One region of the Kineococcus halophytocola genome, then DNA from elsewhere that is predicted to be linked to it. Evidence: riboswitches for the same ligand, from Rfam matches in the RefSeq annotation. Region 1 holds a riboswitch; each other region holds the start of a gene.

Region 1 (3,166 bases):
ACGTTCGTCTCCAGGAACGTGCCCGCGTACGGCACGCTCACCCGCCGCCCCGGCCCGGCGTCGCGCAGCGTGAACGGGATGAGGCCGACGTAGGTGGCCCCGTCGAGGACGTCCGGGCGCACCCCGCGCGGCAGGAACGGCGCGACGCGGGCGGGGTCGACGGCCCAGTGCAGGAACGCCAGGTCGTCCCAGTGCTGGTGCATCATCACCGGCCCGGACAGGGCCATGGCGTCCGGCGAGGGCAGGCGGTCGACCACGAGCCCAGCGTGGCGCGTGCAGCGGAACTCAGCACCCCAGGTGACTACGGATGTTCGGTCGTTTTTCTGCGCCACGAACGAACAACACCTCTTCAGCAGCCTTACTTGTTCGGTACATTACTTTCCCGCCGAGCGAACACAGGAGGTGCCGTGCCCCGAGGTCGACCGTCCAGAGCCACCGTCTACGCACGCCTGGACGAGGCAATCCGAGACCTGAACGACCGCCTCGGCGGGCTGCCCTCCCCGACGGAGGCCGAGGACATCTGGGACGACCTGTGGCACCAGGAAGCCCACCACTCGACGGCTCTGGCGGGGAACACGCTCATCCTGTCCCAGGTGCGGCAACTGCTCGACGAGGGACGGGCCGTCGGTTCTCGCGAACTGCGCGAGTACATGGAGGTCAAGGGGTACGCCGACGCCGCCAAGTGGGTCTACGGGCAAGCGCTGGAGCCGAGCGACTGGACGACCGGGGACCTCGTCACGCTGCAGGAGGTGCGGACGGTGCACCACCAGGCGATGACTCCCGTGTGGGACGTCGCGCCCCACCCCCACGCGACCCCCGACGAGCGCCCCGGCAACTGGCGCCGCCACGACATCCAGCCCTTCCCCGAGGGGATGACGCCACCCCCCCTCCCCGGACCTCGACCATCTGATGCGCGACTGGATTACCTCGATCGGTCGACTGAAGGCACCCGGGGAGGAGCCTTTCCCGGAGCGTCTCGCACGGCTGCACAACGACTTCGAACGCCTCCACCCCTTCATCGACGGCAACGGGCGGACGGGCCGTCTGCTGCTCAACCTGGTGCTTGTGCGACTGGGCCACCCCCCGGCGATCGTGTTCAAGAACGATCGGACGAGGTACCTGGCGGCGATGCGTCGCGCCGACCAGGCCGACTACGGACCCATGGGTGAGCTCCTGGCCCGGTCCATCACCAACAACCTCTACCGCTTCGTGGTCCCGGCGGTGGCGGGCCCGTCACGCCTCGTCCCGCTGGCGAGCCTCATGTCGACGACGGACGACCTGAGCGCGGATGCGCTGCGGGTCGCCGCCATCCGAGGTCGGCTACGAGCGCAGAAGAGCCCCCAGGGCGTGTGGCTCAGCTCGCGCACGTGGGTCGACGAGTACCGGGACAGCCGCCACCGGCGAGGGAGCCGGTCGTCACGAGACAGCTGAGACGACCGGCGCGCGCGAGAGGTCGGCAGCACGCCCTCAGCTGCTCTACAGTGGACGCACCATCCAGAGCGGCCGAGAGACCTGGCTCGACGACGCCGCAGCAACCGCCTCCTCGTGAGGTGTGGTGCTCATGCCGGGACCGATGGAGGAGATCGTGACGACCGCACCCACCGTTCCCGCGTCCGCGCTGCCCGGCACCGGCGTTGACGCCGCCGGGGTCGTCCTGCGCGGCGTGAGCCGCACGTTCGGGGACCACCGCGTTCTGGCCCCCCTCGACCTCGACCTCGCGGCGGGCAGCACGGTCGCCCTCGTCGGGGCCTCCGGCAGCGGCAAGTCCACGCTGCTGCGGCTCGTCGCCGGGCTCGACGCCCCCTCGACCGGGGCGGTGCAGATCGCCGGGGAACCCGTCCGCGGGGTCCACCCCCGCACGGCCGTCGTCTTCCAGGAACCGCGCCTGCTGCCCTGGCGCGACCTGGCCGGCAACGTCGCCTTCGGCCTGCCCCGCGGCACGAACCGCGCCGAGGGCCGGGCCGAGGTGCTGCGCTGGCTGGAGGTCGTGGGCCTGGAGGAGTTCGCCGGGCACCGCCCGCGCCGGGTGTCCGGGGGCATGGCCCAGCGCACCGCCCTGGCCCGCGCCCTCGTCCGCCGCCCCGGCGTCCTGCTCCTCGACGAACCGTTCGCCGCCCTCGACGCCCTGACCCGGCTGAAGATGCAGGACCTGCTCGACGAGGTCCAGCGCAGCACCGGCGCGACCGTCGTCTTCGTCACCCACGACGTCGACGAGGCCCTGCACCTGGCCGACCGCGTCCTCGTGCTCGGCAAGGACGGGCCGGACGAGGACGGTGCGCGCATCGTCCGCGACCTCGCCGTCGAGGCCCCCCGCCCCCGCGACCGCGCCGACGCCGCCACGGCCCGGCTGCGCGTCGAGCTGCTCGACCTGCTCGGCGTCCCGCGCTCGGCCTGACCCGCGCACCCCGACCACCCCCTCGCACACCCACCCACCTCCCCGGGAGAACTGTGTCCACGCTGCCCTCCGCCACCGCCCGCACCACCCGTCGCACCCTCCTGGGCCTCGGCCTGGGGGCCTTCACCCTCACCGCCGCCGGCTGCGTGCAGGGTGAGTCCTCCTCCGGCAGCGTCGCCCCGGCCGCCGGCGCCTCCTCGTCCGGCGGGTCCTCCGGCGGTGACCGCGTCCGCCTCGACTACGCCCTCTACAACCCGCTCAGCCTGGTGATCCGGGAGCAGAAGATCCTGGAGAACGCGGGCCTGACCGTGCAGTGGGAGCAGTCCCAGGGCAGCAACAAGGCGAACGAGTTCCTGCGCAACGACAACCTCGACCTCGCCTCCACCGCGGGGTCGGCCGTCCTGCAGGCGCGCACCAACGGCTCCCCCGTGCAGACGGTCGAGGTGTACTCCCAGCCGGAGTGGACCGCCCTGGTCGTGGGTGCGGACTCCACGGTGACCGACGTGGCCGGGTTGCGCGGCAAGAAGATCGCGGCCACCACGGGCACCGACCCGTACTTCTTCCTGCAGCAGGCGCTCGCGCAGGCGGGGTTGTCGGGCTCGGACGTGGAGATCCTCAACATCCAGCACGCCGACGGCCGCGCCGCCCTCGAACGCGGCGACGTCGACGCGTGGGCGGGCCTGGACCCGAACATGGCGGCCACCGAGATCCAGTCCGGCTCGAAGCTGCTCTACCGCAACGTGGACTTCAACACCTACGGCGTCCTCAACG
Region 2 (3,166 bases), on a different contig from region 1:
GAGGTCGGTCCAGTGCCGCAGGGTGCGGTAGTCGGCGCTGCGGTCCTCGGCCCGCGTCCACAGGCCGGCGGCCTGGTGCCCGACGCAGGCCATGGCGAAGGCGTTCAGGCGCAGGGGTTTCACGGGGTCGGACCCTCCAGGGGCTCGTGCGCGGTCTCGCGCGTGCAGGCGGCGGCGACGGTGGTGAGCACCGCCAGGAACGACAGGTAGCCGGCGACCAGCCAGGGCGATCCCCCGCCGGCGGCCAGCAGCGAGGCCGCGATCAGCGGCGTCAGGCCGCCGCCGAGGACGGCCCCGATCGAGTAGCCCAGGGAGGCGCCGCTGTAGCGCGTGCGGTCGTCGAACTGCTCGGCGAAGAACGCGCCCTGCGCGCCGTACTGGCTGTCGTGGCCCAGGTTCACCGCGACGACGACGGCCCCCACGACCAGGGCCGTGGACCCGGTGTCGAAGAGCCAGAACGCCGGGACGGCGAACAGGGCGGTGAGCACGGACCCGGCCAGGTAGACCGGGCGGCGGCCGACGCGGTCGGACAGCCAGCCCCAGAACGGGGTCGTGGCCAGGCTCAGCACCGAGGCGACGAGCACGGCCAGCAACCCGACGTCGGCCCCGTCCGCGCGGACCTCGCTGCCGAGGTAGCTCAGCGCGAACACGGTGTACAGGACGTAGGACCCGTTCTGCCCCAACCGCATCCCCGTCGTCACGAGGACACCGCGGCGGTTGGTCCGCAGCACCTCGGCCACGGGCCGGCGGGCCGTGGCCTCGGCGGCGCGGACCGCGGCGAACGCGGGCGACTCGGTGACCTTCAGCCGGATCAGCAGACCGACCACGACGAGGACCGCGCTGGCCAGGAACGGCACCCGCCAGCCCCAGGACAGGAACGCGTCGTCCTCGGTGAGGGAGCGGGTCAGCCAGAACCCCCCGCTGGCCAGGACCATGCCCGCGGCCGACCCCGTCTGCGGGATCGCCCCGAACAGGCCGCGGCGTCCGGTGGGGGCGTGCTCGACGGCCAGCAGGACGGCCCCGCCCCACTCCCCGCCCGCGGAGAACCCTTGCAGCAGACGGCAGAGCACGAGCAGGACCGGCGCCCAGGCCCCGATCTGCGCGTGCGTGGGCAGCAGCCCGACGGCGGCGGTGGACACGCCCATGACGAGCAGGGAGGCGACGAGGACGGCCTTGCGGCCCACCCGGTCGCCGAGGTGGCCGGCCACGGCGCCCCCCAGGGGGCGGGCCAGGAACCCGACGGCGTAGGTGGCGAAGGCCGCGACGACGCCGACGGCCCCGCCGACGTCGGGGAAGAACAGCGGGCCCAGGACGATCGCCGCGGCCGTGCCGTAGAGGTAGTAGTCGTACCACTCGATCGTGGTGCCGACGAAGCTGCCGAGGGCCGCGCGACGGCGGGCCGTGCGGGCCGCGGGGCGCGCGGCGACGTCAGAGGACTGCAGGGTGCTCACGGAGTTCTCCCATCGGTCCTGGCGGAAGCACCTGCCCCTCCCTCACGTCGAGGGGGGTGGTTGCTGCGACGTCGACGAGCCAGGTCTCTCGGTCGCTCTGGATGGCTGTCCCGAACCTAGCGCACCTCCGACCGGGTGCCGCAACCCCTGGCCGGGCGGGCGCGGCGGGGTCCGCGGTGGCGGGCGGGCCGCGCCGGGCCGACCATCGACGGTGGCCGGGACGTCCCCCGCCGCACGGGTCGAGCACGGGTGGTGGTGTCACGGTGCGGAGCGTGAGACCCGTGCGCGCCGGGGCCGTCGTGCTGCTCCTGCTGGGCAGCGTGGCCGCCTCCCTGCCCGAGCAGACCGCCGCGGCCCCCGGCCGCACCCACGACGCCACCCACGGCGGGGCCGGGTGGCCGACGCGCGTCATCGCCCTCGGTGACTCCGTGGCCACGGGTGCCGGGTGCGCGTGCTCCCCCTTCCCCGTCCTCGTGGCCGCCGACCTCGCCGCGCCCGGCCGGCGCGTGGGCCTCGACCGGCTCGCGCAGGACGGCGCCACGTCCGACGACGTCGCCGCCGCGGCCGCCGAGCACCTCGGGGAGGTCTCCCCCACCGACGTGGTGCTCCTGCAGGCCGGGGCCAACGACCTGGCCGGCCTCGTCACCGACGACCCGCTGCCCGACCCGGCCCAGGTGGACGCGGCCGCGGCGCGGGCCGTCGCCACCGTCGCGGCCACCGTCGACCGGCTCGTGCCCACCGGCGCCCGGATCGTCGTCCTGGACTACTGGGCCGTCGGGCTGGACGGCGACCTCGCCGCCGCGCGGTACACCCCCGCGCAGCGCGGCGTCCACGAGGAGCTGACGGACGCCTTCGACGACCGGCTGCCGGCGGCCCTCGCCGCCGACGGCGGGCAGGTCTCGGTCGTGGGGCTGCGCCCGGTCTTCCACGGCGACCGCGGCGACGTGGACCCCACGTCGCTGCTGGCCGACGACGGGGACCACCCGGACGCGCGGGGCCAGCGGGCCATCGCCGACGCCGTGCTCGCGGCGCTCACCTCCGAACACGCCCCACGTTCGCCGGGCATCGGCTGAGAACGACCCCACCGCCGGTCCCCGTCGGCCACGATCGTCCGGGACGCCCGCCGGCGTCCGTCGGTGCGGGGGGAGTTCCACGGTGGGTCTGTCGAGCCCGGTCACCCAGGGGGTGGCCATCGCGGTGGCGTGCGCGGCGCTGGTCGCGGTCGTCGCCGGCTGGCGAGTGCTGGCGCGACGGGGGGTGGCGGCGCTGCTGGGCCGGGCGGTCTCGCTCGTCGCGGTCAACCTGACCGTCCTGGTGGCGGTGTTCCTCGTCGTGAACTCGCGGTTCGGCCTGTACTCCGACTGGGACGACCTCCTCGGCACCCGGTCCGCGCAGACCACCACGACGACCACGACGACCACCACCACCACGACCACGACCGCGACGGGCACCGCCGCGGCCCCGGCGGCGGAACGGCTCGACGGGTACGACGGGCGGGTGTTCCGCGCCCAGGTACCCGGCCCGGCGTCGGGGGTCACCGGCACGGTGCTCGTCCTGCTGCCCGCCGGGTACGGCACGCAGCCCGCACCCGCCGGCGGGTACCCCGTCGTCGAGGCGTTCCACGGCTACCCGGGGACCCCGCAGCAGTGGCTGGAGGCGATGGACGTCGTGCCGTCGGTCGACGGGGCCGTCGCCCACCGGCAGATCGCCGCCCC
Region 3 (3,166 bases), on a different contig from region 1:
TTCGGCCTGCCCGACAAGACCGGCCGCCGCCAGCTCGTCGACCACTTCCTGGCCCGCAAGGCCCACGAGGCCGCCCTGGACGACGCCGAGCGGCGCGACGCGCTGGCCGGCATCACCAACGGCTACTCGCCGGTGATGATCGAGAACCTGCTCGACGAGGCCCTCGTCAACGCGGTCCGCCGCGGCGGTGACGGCATGGACTGGGCCGACCTCGAGCACGCCCGCCTCGTCACCGAGGTCGGGCTCGGCCAGCCCGTCGCCTACACCGACCACGAGGCGCGGCTCATCGCCACCCACGAGGCCGGGCACGCCGCCGTCGCCTGGCTGGTGGCCCCGCAGCGGCGCCTGGAGATCCTCACCATCGTCAAGCGCGCCAGCGCCCTGGGCCTGCTCGCCCACGGCGACGCCGAGGACGTCTACACCCGCTCGCGCACCGAGCTCGCCGGCATGATCAAGATCGCGTTCGGCGGGCAGGTGGCCGAGGAGCTGTTCTTCGGCGACGTCTCCACCGGCCCCGCCGGGGACCTGCAGTCGGCGACGTCGGTCGCGGCGCAGATGGTCGGCTCGGCCGGGATGGCGGGCACGCTGGTCTCCTTCGCGGCCGTCCAGCAGGGCGCCTTCGCCGACGGCAACCTCGTCGCCCGCGTCCTGGGCGACGCCGAGGGCCGCCGCCTGGTGGAGAACCTGCTGAGCGAGCAGAAGGAGGCCGTCCGCGAGCTGCTCGGCCGCCACCGCCACCTCGTCGAGGCGCTGCGCGACGCGCTGCTGGAGCGCCACGAGCTCATCGGTCACGAGATCACCGACGTGCTCGAGGCCGCCCAGGCCGAGCACGCGTCGGCCGTGCCGCAGGTGGCACCGCGAGTGATCGACCTGCGCGACCCCGCCGACCGGCGGGTCTGAGACCCGTCGCGACCGGGACGGCAGGAGGGGAGTCCCGGTCGCGACGCAGGACCTCGCGACGGCACCGGGCCGGCAGGCCGGCTCCGGGGGCGGCCGTCGCGAGCGGGCACGGGAGCGGTGCACCCGGGGGGCTGGGGGCACCGCTCCCGTTCGGCGTCCCGGGGCCGGTCGTGCGCGCCACCCTTGATCGGCACCGGCTGCGTCTGGTTTCCTGCTCCCAGGTCATGAGCGCCAGCGCGAAGCCCCGGCTCGCTGGCCGGCAACCCTCCTCGTCGTGGGGTGCCCCGGGTGACGACCTGACCCTGGTGCTCCGGCACGGGTAAGGACGAACGGTCCCCGCACCGGCCGGCCCCCCGCCCGGGCGCCGCCGCGTCCGCGACCGAGGAGAGACCCTGTGACCACCAGCGAGCTGGCCCCCGACACGCTGCCCACGACCCGCCCCGCCGAGCGGTTCGCCCCGCTGTTCGCCCGGATCGCCGAGGGCGTCGTCGCCCGCGAGCAGGACCACGAGCTGCCCCGCGCGCAGGTGCGCGAGCTGCTCGCCGCCGGGTTCGGGCGGTTGCGCCTGCCCGTCGCCGAGGGCGGGGAGGGGCTCGACCTCGTCGAGTTCACCGACCTCCTCGTCGACCTCGCCACCGCCGACTCCGCGCTGCCGCAGGTGTTCCGCGGGCACATCGCCTGGGTGGAGCAGGTGCTGAGCCTGCCGCCGGGGGAGCACCGCGCGCGCTGGGTGGAGCGCATCGCCCGCGGTGAGCTCGTCGGCAACGCCTGGAGCGAGGTCGGAGACGGCGTCACCGGCGAGCAGCAGACGGTCGTCACCACGCGGGACGGGCGGACCAGCGTCAGCGGCCGCAAGTACTACACGACCGGCACGATCTTCGCGGACTGGACCGACGCCACCGCCCGCCGCGCCACGGGTGCCGACGGGCTCGACGGCGGGTTCGAGGTCGTCACCGCCCTCGTGCCGGTCCACGCCGAGGGCGTGAGCGTCTCGGACGACTGGGACGGCTTCGGGCAGCAGCTCACCGGCACCGGCACGCTCGTCCTGGACGACGTCGAGGTCGACCCCGCCGACGTCGCCCCCTTCACCGAGCGCTTCCGCTACCAGACCGCGCTCTACCAGCTCGTCCTGCTCGCCGTGCAGGCCGGCATCGCCGCCGCCGTCGAGCGCGACACCGGGGCCCAGGTGCGGGCCCGCACGCGCAGCTACACCCACGGCCTGGCGCCGCTGGTGCGGAACGACGCGCAGGTGCTGTCGGTCGTCGGGGAGATCTCCGCCACGGCCTTCACCGCGCGCGCCCTCGTGCGCGCCGCCGCCCAGGCCGTCCAGGCCGCCGCCGACACGGCCCACCTCCCCGGCACGGCCGCCGACCGCGAGGCGAACGTGCTCGCGGAGATCCGCACGGCGCAGGCGCAGGTCGTGCTCTCGGAGTCCGTGCCGCGCGCGGCGACCCTGCTGTTCAACACCCTGGGCGCCTCGGGGACCTCGCGGGCCCGGGACCTGGACCGGCACTGGCGCAACGCGCGCACCGTCGCCTCGCACAACCCGGTGATCTACAAGCAGCGGATCGTGGGGGACTTCTCGGTCAACGGGACCGAGCCGCCCTTCGTCTGGGACATCGGCACCCACGCCTCGGTCGACCCGGCCGCGGTGCGGGCGCAGGAGTCCCGGCGGTAGCCCGCTCAGCGCTGCGGGGCCACCCGGTAGTGGTAGGCGTGGTGGACGGTGAACCCGGCCCCCGCGTACAGCGCCCGCGCGGCCGCGTTGTCGCCCTGCACCTGCAGGTACGTCGAGGCGGCCCCGCGGGCGCGGGCCCAGTCGGCGACCTCGGCCAGCACCCGCCGGCCCAGGCCGCGGCGACGGTGCGAGGGCAGCGTCTCCACCGCCGTCACCCCCGCCCACCCCGGTGACAGCGACCCCCGGGCGATGGCCACGGTGGTGCCCCCGTCCAGGACCTTCACGAACACCTGCTCGTCGGCCGAGACGAGGATCCGTCGGCCGGCCCCGGGCACCGTGGGCAGCCCCTGGTCGTGGTACCGGGCCAGCCACGCGGCGTCGGGCTCGGGCGCCGTCTCGACGCGCATCCCCGCCGGCAGCGGGACCTCGGCCGCCCCGGGCAGGTCGTCGGTCGCGGCCGTGAGCACCGCCGTCGGCGTGCGGACGGTCCACCCACCGGCGGCCAGCAGGTCGACGAGCTCGGTGCCTTCGCCCAGCCCGCCGTCGGGGTGGGCCACCGCGATGAGCGGGGTCAGCCCGCGCGCGGCG
Region 4 (3,166 bases), on a different contig from region 1:
ACGGGCTGGGTGGCCGCGACGACGGCCTCGTCGAGCTCGGCGCCGAGCTGGAGGTCCTCCCCCGCCGCCAGGCGCGCCTCGAGCTCGCGCACCCGCGGGATGACCAGCTCGCCGAACGCCTCGACCTCCTCCTTGACGTGCAGGAAACCGAGGAGCAGCAGGTCGACGCCGACGAGCCGGTAGGCCAGGACGCGACGCGCCACCTCCTCGGGGGTGCCGACGAGGCCGGTGCGGAACCCGTCGTTGTACTGGACGAGGTCGCGGAACTCGCTGTCGGCCCACATGCCCTTGCCGTCACCGGTGGCGTTGCCGGCCTCCTGCACGGCCGCGCCGAACCCCTCGACCTTGGTGCGGTCGGCCTTGGCGATGATCTCCTCGAGCACGGCCTCGGCCTCCTCGCGGGTCTCGCGCACGAGGGCGAAGCCGTTGAGGCCGAACCGGACGGTGCGGCCGTGCTGGGCGGCCTGGGCGGAGACCTCGCGCACGCCCTGGGCGGCGTCGGCCAGCGACTTGCCGTTCATGAAGTACCAGTCGCTGACCCGGCCGGCCATCGCCTGCGCGGCGGTGGAGTTCCCGCCCTGGAACAGCTCGGGGGCCGCCGTGGGCTGGGGGCGGAAGGTGATGTCGGTGGCGTTGAAGAAGTCCCCGGACTGGCTGTACCCGTCCTGGCTCCACACCCCGCGCAGGAGCTCGATGAACTCCTCGGACTGCTGGTAGCGGTCGTCGTGCTCGTGCCAGGTGACCCCGAGTTGTGTCGCCTCGTTCTTGAACCAGCCGGACACGATGTTCAGCGCGAGGCGGTTCTGGGTGAGTTCCTGCGTGGTCGCGGCGAACTTGGCGAGCACACCGGGGTGCCAGAAGAAGGGGTGGACGGCGGCGATGACCTTGAGCCGCTCGGTGGCCAGCAGCAGGGCCAGGGAGAACGAGGTCGACTCGTGCTGGGCGTCGGCGCCGTAGGAGGCGAGGTAGCGCACCTGGGTCAGCGCGTACTCGAACCCGACCCGTTCGGCGGCCCGGGCCACCTCGACGTTGTAGGCCGGGTCGTGGCTCGTGCGCTGCTCGATCGTCGAGACGACGAGACCGCCGGAGACGTTGGGGACCCAGTAGGCGAACTTCAGGGGCTCGTGCAGGGGCATCGCGGCGCGTCCTCCATCGGTCCTGGCGGTAGCACCCCCGTGGGTTGCTGCGGCGTCGTCGAGCCAGGTCTCTCAGCCGCTCTGGATGGGATCCCCCGCAGCGTACCCCCTCCTCCGGGCGAACGCGCCCGGCTCATTTCGGGACCAGTACGACGTTGTGCCGCAACGGATGTCGGAGACCCCCTTCCACCTCCTCCCCACCCCCTCCCCGGCCGCGGACGTGGCGGAAACGCTTGACGGGGATCTCCGGCGGCTGTCAGAGTCCCTGCAGGTCATGAGCGCCAGCGTCAAGCCCCGGCTCGCTGGCCGGCAACCCTGGTCCGTCACGGGGTGCTCCGGGTGAGGACCAGGTCCGCAGGGGTTGCGGACAAGGACGAACCAGGAGTTCCCGTGTCGATGGACTGTCGCCGCTCCCGCTGAGCGCACCCCTGCTCCCCCCTCCCCACCGGACCCGGCGTCGCGCCGGGCCCGCGACCTCCCCTGCCCGGCCCCCGCCGGCCCTGTCGCCCAGGAGACGACGTGATCGAACTGCGCCACCTCACCAAGACCTACGGGGAACCCCCGCGCACCACGACGGTCCTGGACCGCCTCGACCTCACCGTCCCCGCCGGCAGCATCACCGCCGTCGTGGGCCCCAGCGGTGCGGGCAAGAGCACGCTCGCGCAGTGCGTGACGCTGCTGACGCGCCCGACGTCGGGATCGGTCCTCGTGGGCGGCCAGGACCTCACCCGCCTGGGCGCGGACCGGCTGCGCGAGGCGCGGCGCCGCATCGGGACGATCTTCCAGTCCGACGGCCTGCAGACGCGGCGCACCGCCGCGCAGAACGTCGAACTCCCCCTGCGCTACCTCGGCGTCGTGACGCGCGACCGGCGGCGGCGGGTGGGTGAACTGCTCGAACGGGTCGGGCTGGCCGGGCTCGCCGACCGCTACCCGCACGAACTGTCCGGCGGGCAGCGCCAGCGCGTCGGGATCGCCCGCGCCCTGGCCCTGCGCCCCGGCGTCCTGCTCTCGGACGAGGCCACCTCGGGGCTGGACCCGCAGGCCACGGCCTCGATCACCGGCCTGCTGCGGGAACTGCGCGACGACCTCGGGCTGGCCATCCTGTTCATCACCCACGAGATGGACACCGTCGTCGACGTGGCCGACGCCGTCGCCCGCCTGGAGCACGGCCGCATCGTCGAGGCGGCCCCGCTCCTGGACGTGCTGCGGGACCCGGCCTCCCCCGTCGGGGCGGCCCTGCTGCCCCGCCGCGGGGTGGGGGACGCGCGCGGTCTGGCGGTCTGGGAGGTGCACTACCGCGGCGACGACGTGCCCGCCGACTGGCTGGCCGCCACGTCCCGCGAACTCGGCCGGGACCTGTCCCTGCTCGGGGCCTCGGTCGGGACCGTCGCCGGGCGCACCGTCGGGCACGCCACCGTCGGGGTCCCCGGAAGCGTCGACCCCGCCGTCCTCACCGCCGCGCTGGACCGCCGGGGACTGCACGCGCAGGCGCCGGCCCCGTCCCGGGAACTGGACCTCGTGTGAACACCCCGCTCGCGCAGATCCCCGCGCTCATCGCCCCCGCGCTCCTCGACACGCTGCTCATGGTCGGCATCGTCATGACGATCGTCGTCCTGCTCGGGGTGCCGATCGGCGTCCTCGTGCACAACCTCGCCCCCGGCGGGCTGCTGGAGAACCGCCCCGCGCACACCGTCCTGTCCTGGGTCGTCAGCACCGGCCGCTCGCTGCCGTTCCTCGTCCTCATGGCCGCGCTCGTGCCGTTCACCCGGTTCGTCACGGGCACGAACATCGGCATCCGCGCGGCCGTGGTCCCGATGGTCCTGGCCGGCACCGCGTTCTTCGCGCGCATCGTGGAGAACTCCCTGCGGTCGGTGCCGCCGCACCTCGTGGCGGTCGCCCAGGCCTCGGGAGCCTCACCGCTGCAGGTCATCACGACCGTGCAGCTGGCCGAGGCCACCCCCTCGATCATCGGCGGGTTCACCATCAACACCATCGCGATGATCGAGTACTCCGCGATCGCCGGGACCATC

The links. A riboswitch is a leader RNA that binds a small molecule or an ion and turns the genes downstream of it on or off. The one in region 1 is predicted to bind S-adenosylmethionine.
Region 2: another riboswitch for S-adenosylmethionine. It lies ahead of AB2L27_RS09330 (MFS transporter); the one in region 1 lies ahead of AB2L27_RS11960 (ABC transporter ATP-binding protein).
Region 3: another riboswitch for S-adenosylmethionine. It lies ahead of AB2L27_RS07745 (acyl-CoA dehydrogenase family protein); the one in region 1 lies ahead of AB2L27_RS11960 (ABC transporter ATP-binding protein).
Region 4: another riboswitch for S-adenosylmethionine. It lies ahead of AB2L27_RS15580 (methionine ABC transporter ATP-binding protein); the one in region 1 lies ahead of AB2L27_RS11960 (ABC transporter ATP-binding protein).

Annotation. Positions count from the first base shown of each region.
Region 1 is NZ_JBGFTU010000012.1:73,521-76,686, reverse strand. Features, by position in the region: gene AB2L27_RS11970 (YqjF family protein) at 1-257, opposite strand, end outside; gene AB2L27_RS11965 (Fic family protein) at 910-1,431, shown strand; SAM riboswitch class I at 1,488-1,580, shown strand; gene AB2L27_RS11960 (ABC transporter ATP-binding protein) at 1,574-2,395, shown strand; gene AB2L27_RS11955 (aliphatic sulfonate ABC transporter substrate-binding protein) at 2,542-3,166, shown strand, end outside.
Region 2 is NZ_JBGFTU010000009.1:45,734-48,899, reverse strand. Features, by position in the region: gene AB2L27_RS09335 (LLM class flavin-dependent oxidoreductase) at 1-123, opposite strand, end outside; gene AB2L27_RS09330 (MFS transporter) at 120-1,442, opposite strand; SAM riboswitch class I at 1,458-1,559, opposite strand; gene AB2L27_RS09325 (SGNH/GDSL hydrolase family protein) at 1,724-2,524, shown strand; gene AB2L27_RS09320 (alpha/beta hydrolase) at 2,607-3,166, shown strand, end outside.
Region 3 is NZ_JBGFTU010000007.1:107,926-111,091, forward strand. Features, by position in the region: gene AB2L27_RS07740 (AAA family ATPase) at 1-900, shown strand, start outside; SAM riboswitch class IV at 1,121-1,232, shown strand; gene AB2L27_RS07745 (acyl-CoA dehydrogenase family protein) at 1,295-2,578, shown strand; gene AB2L27_RS07750 (GNAT family N-acetyltransferase) at 2,584-3,166, opposite strand, start outside.
Region 4 is NZ_JBGFTU010000019.1:1,317-4,482, reverse strand. Features, by position in the region: gene sfnG (dimethylsulfone monooxygenase SfnG) at 1-1,136, opposite strand, end outside; SAM riboswitch class I at 1,147-1,228, opposite strand; SAM riboswitch class IV at 1,407-1,516, shown strand; gene AB2L27_RS15580 (methionine ABC transporter ATP-binding protein) at 1,656-2,660, shown strand; gene AB2L27_RS15575 (methionine ABC transporter permease) at 2,657-3,166, shown strand, end outside.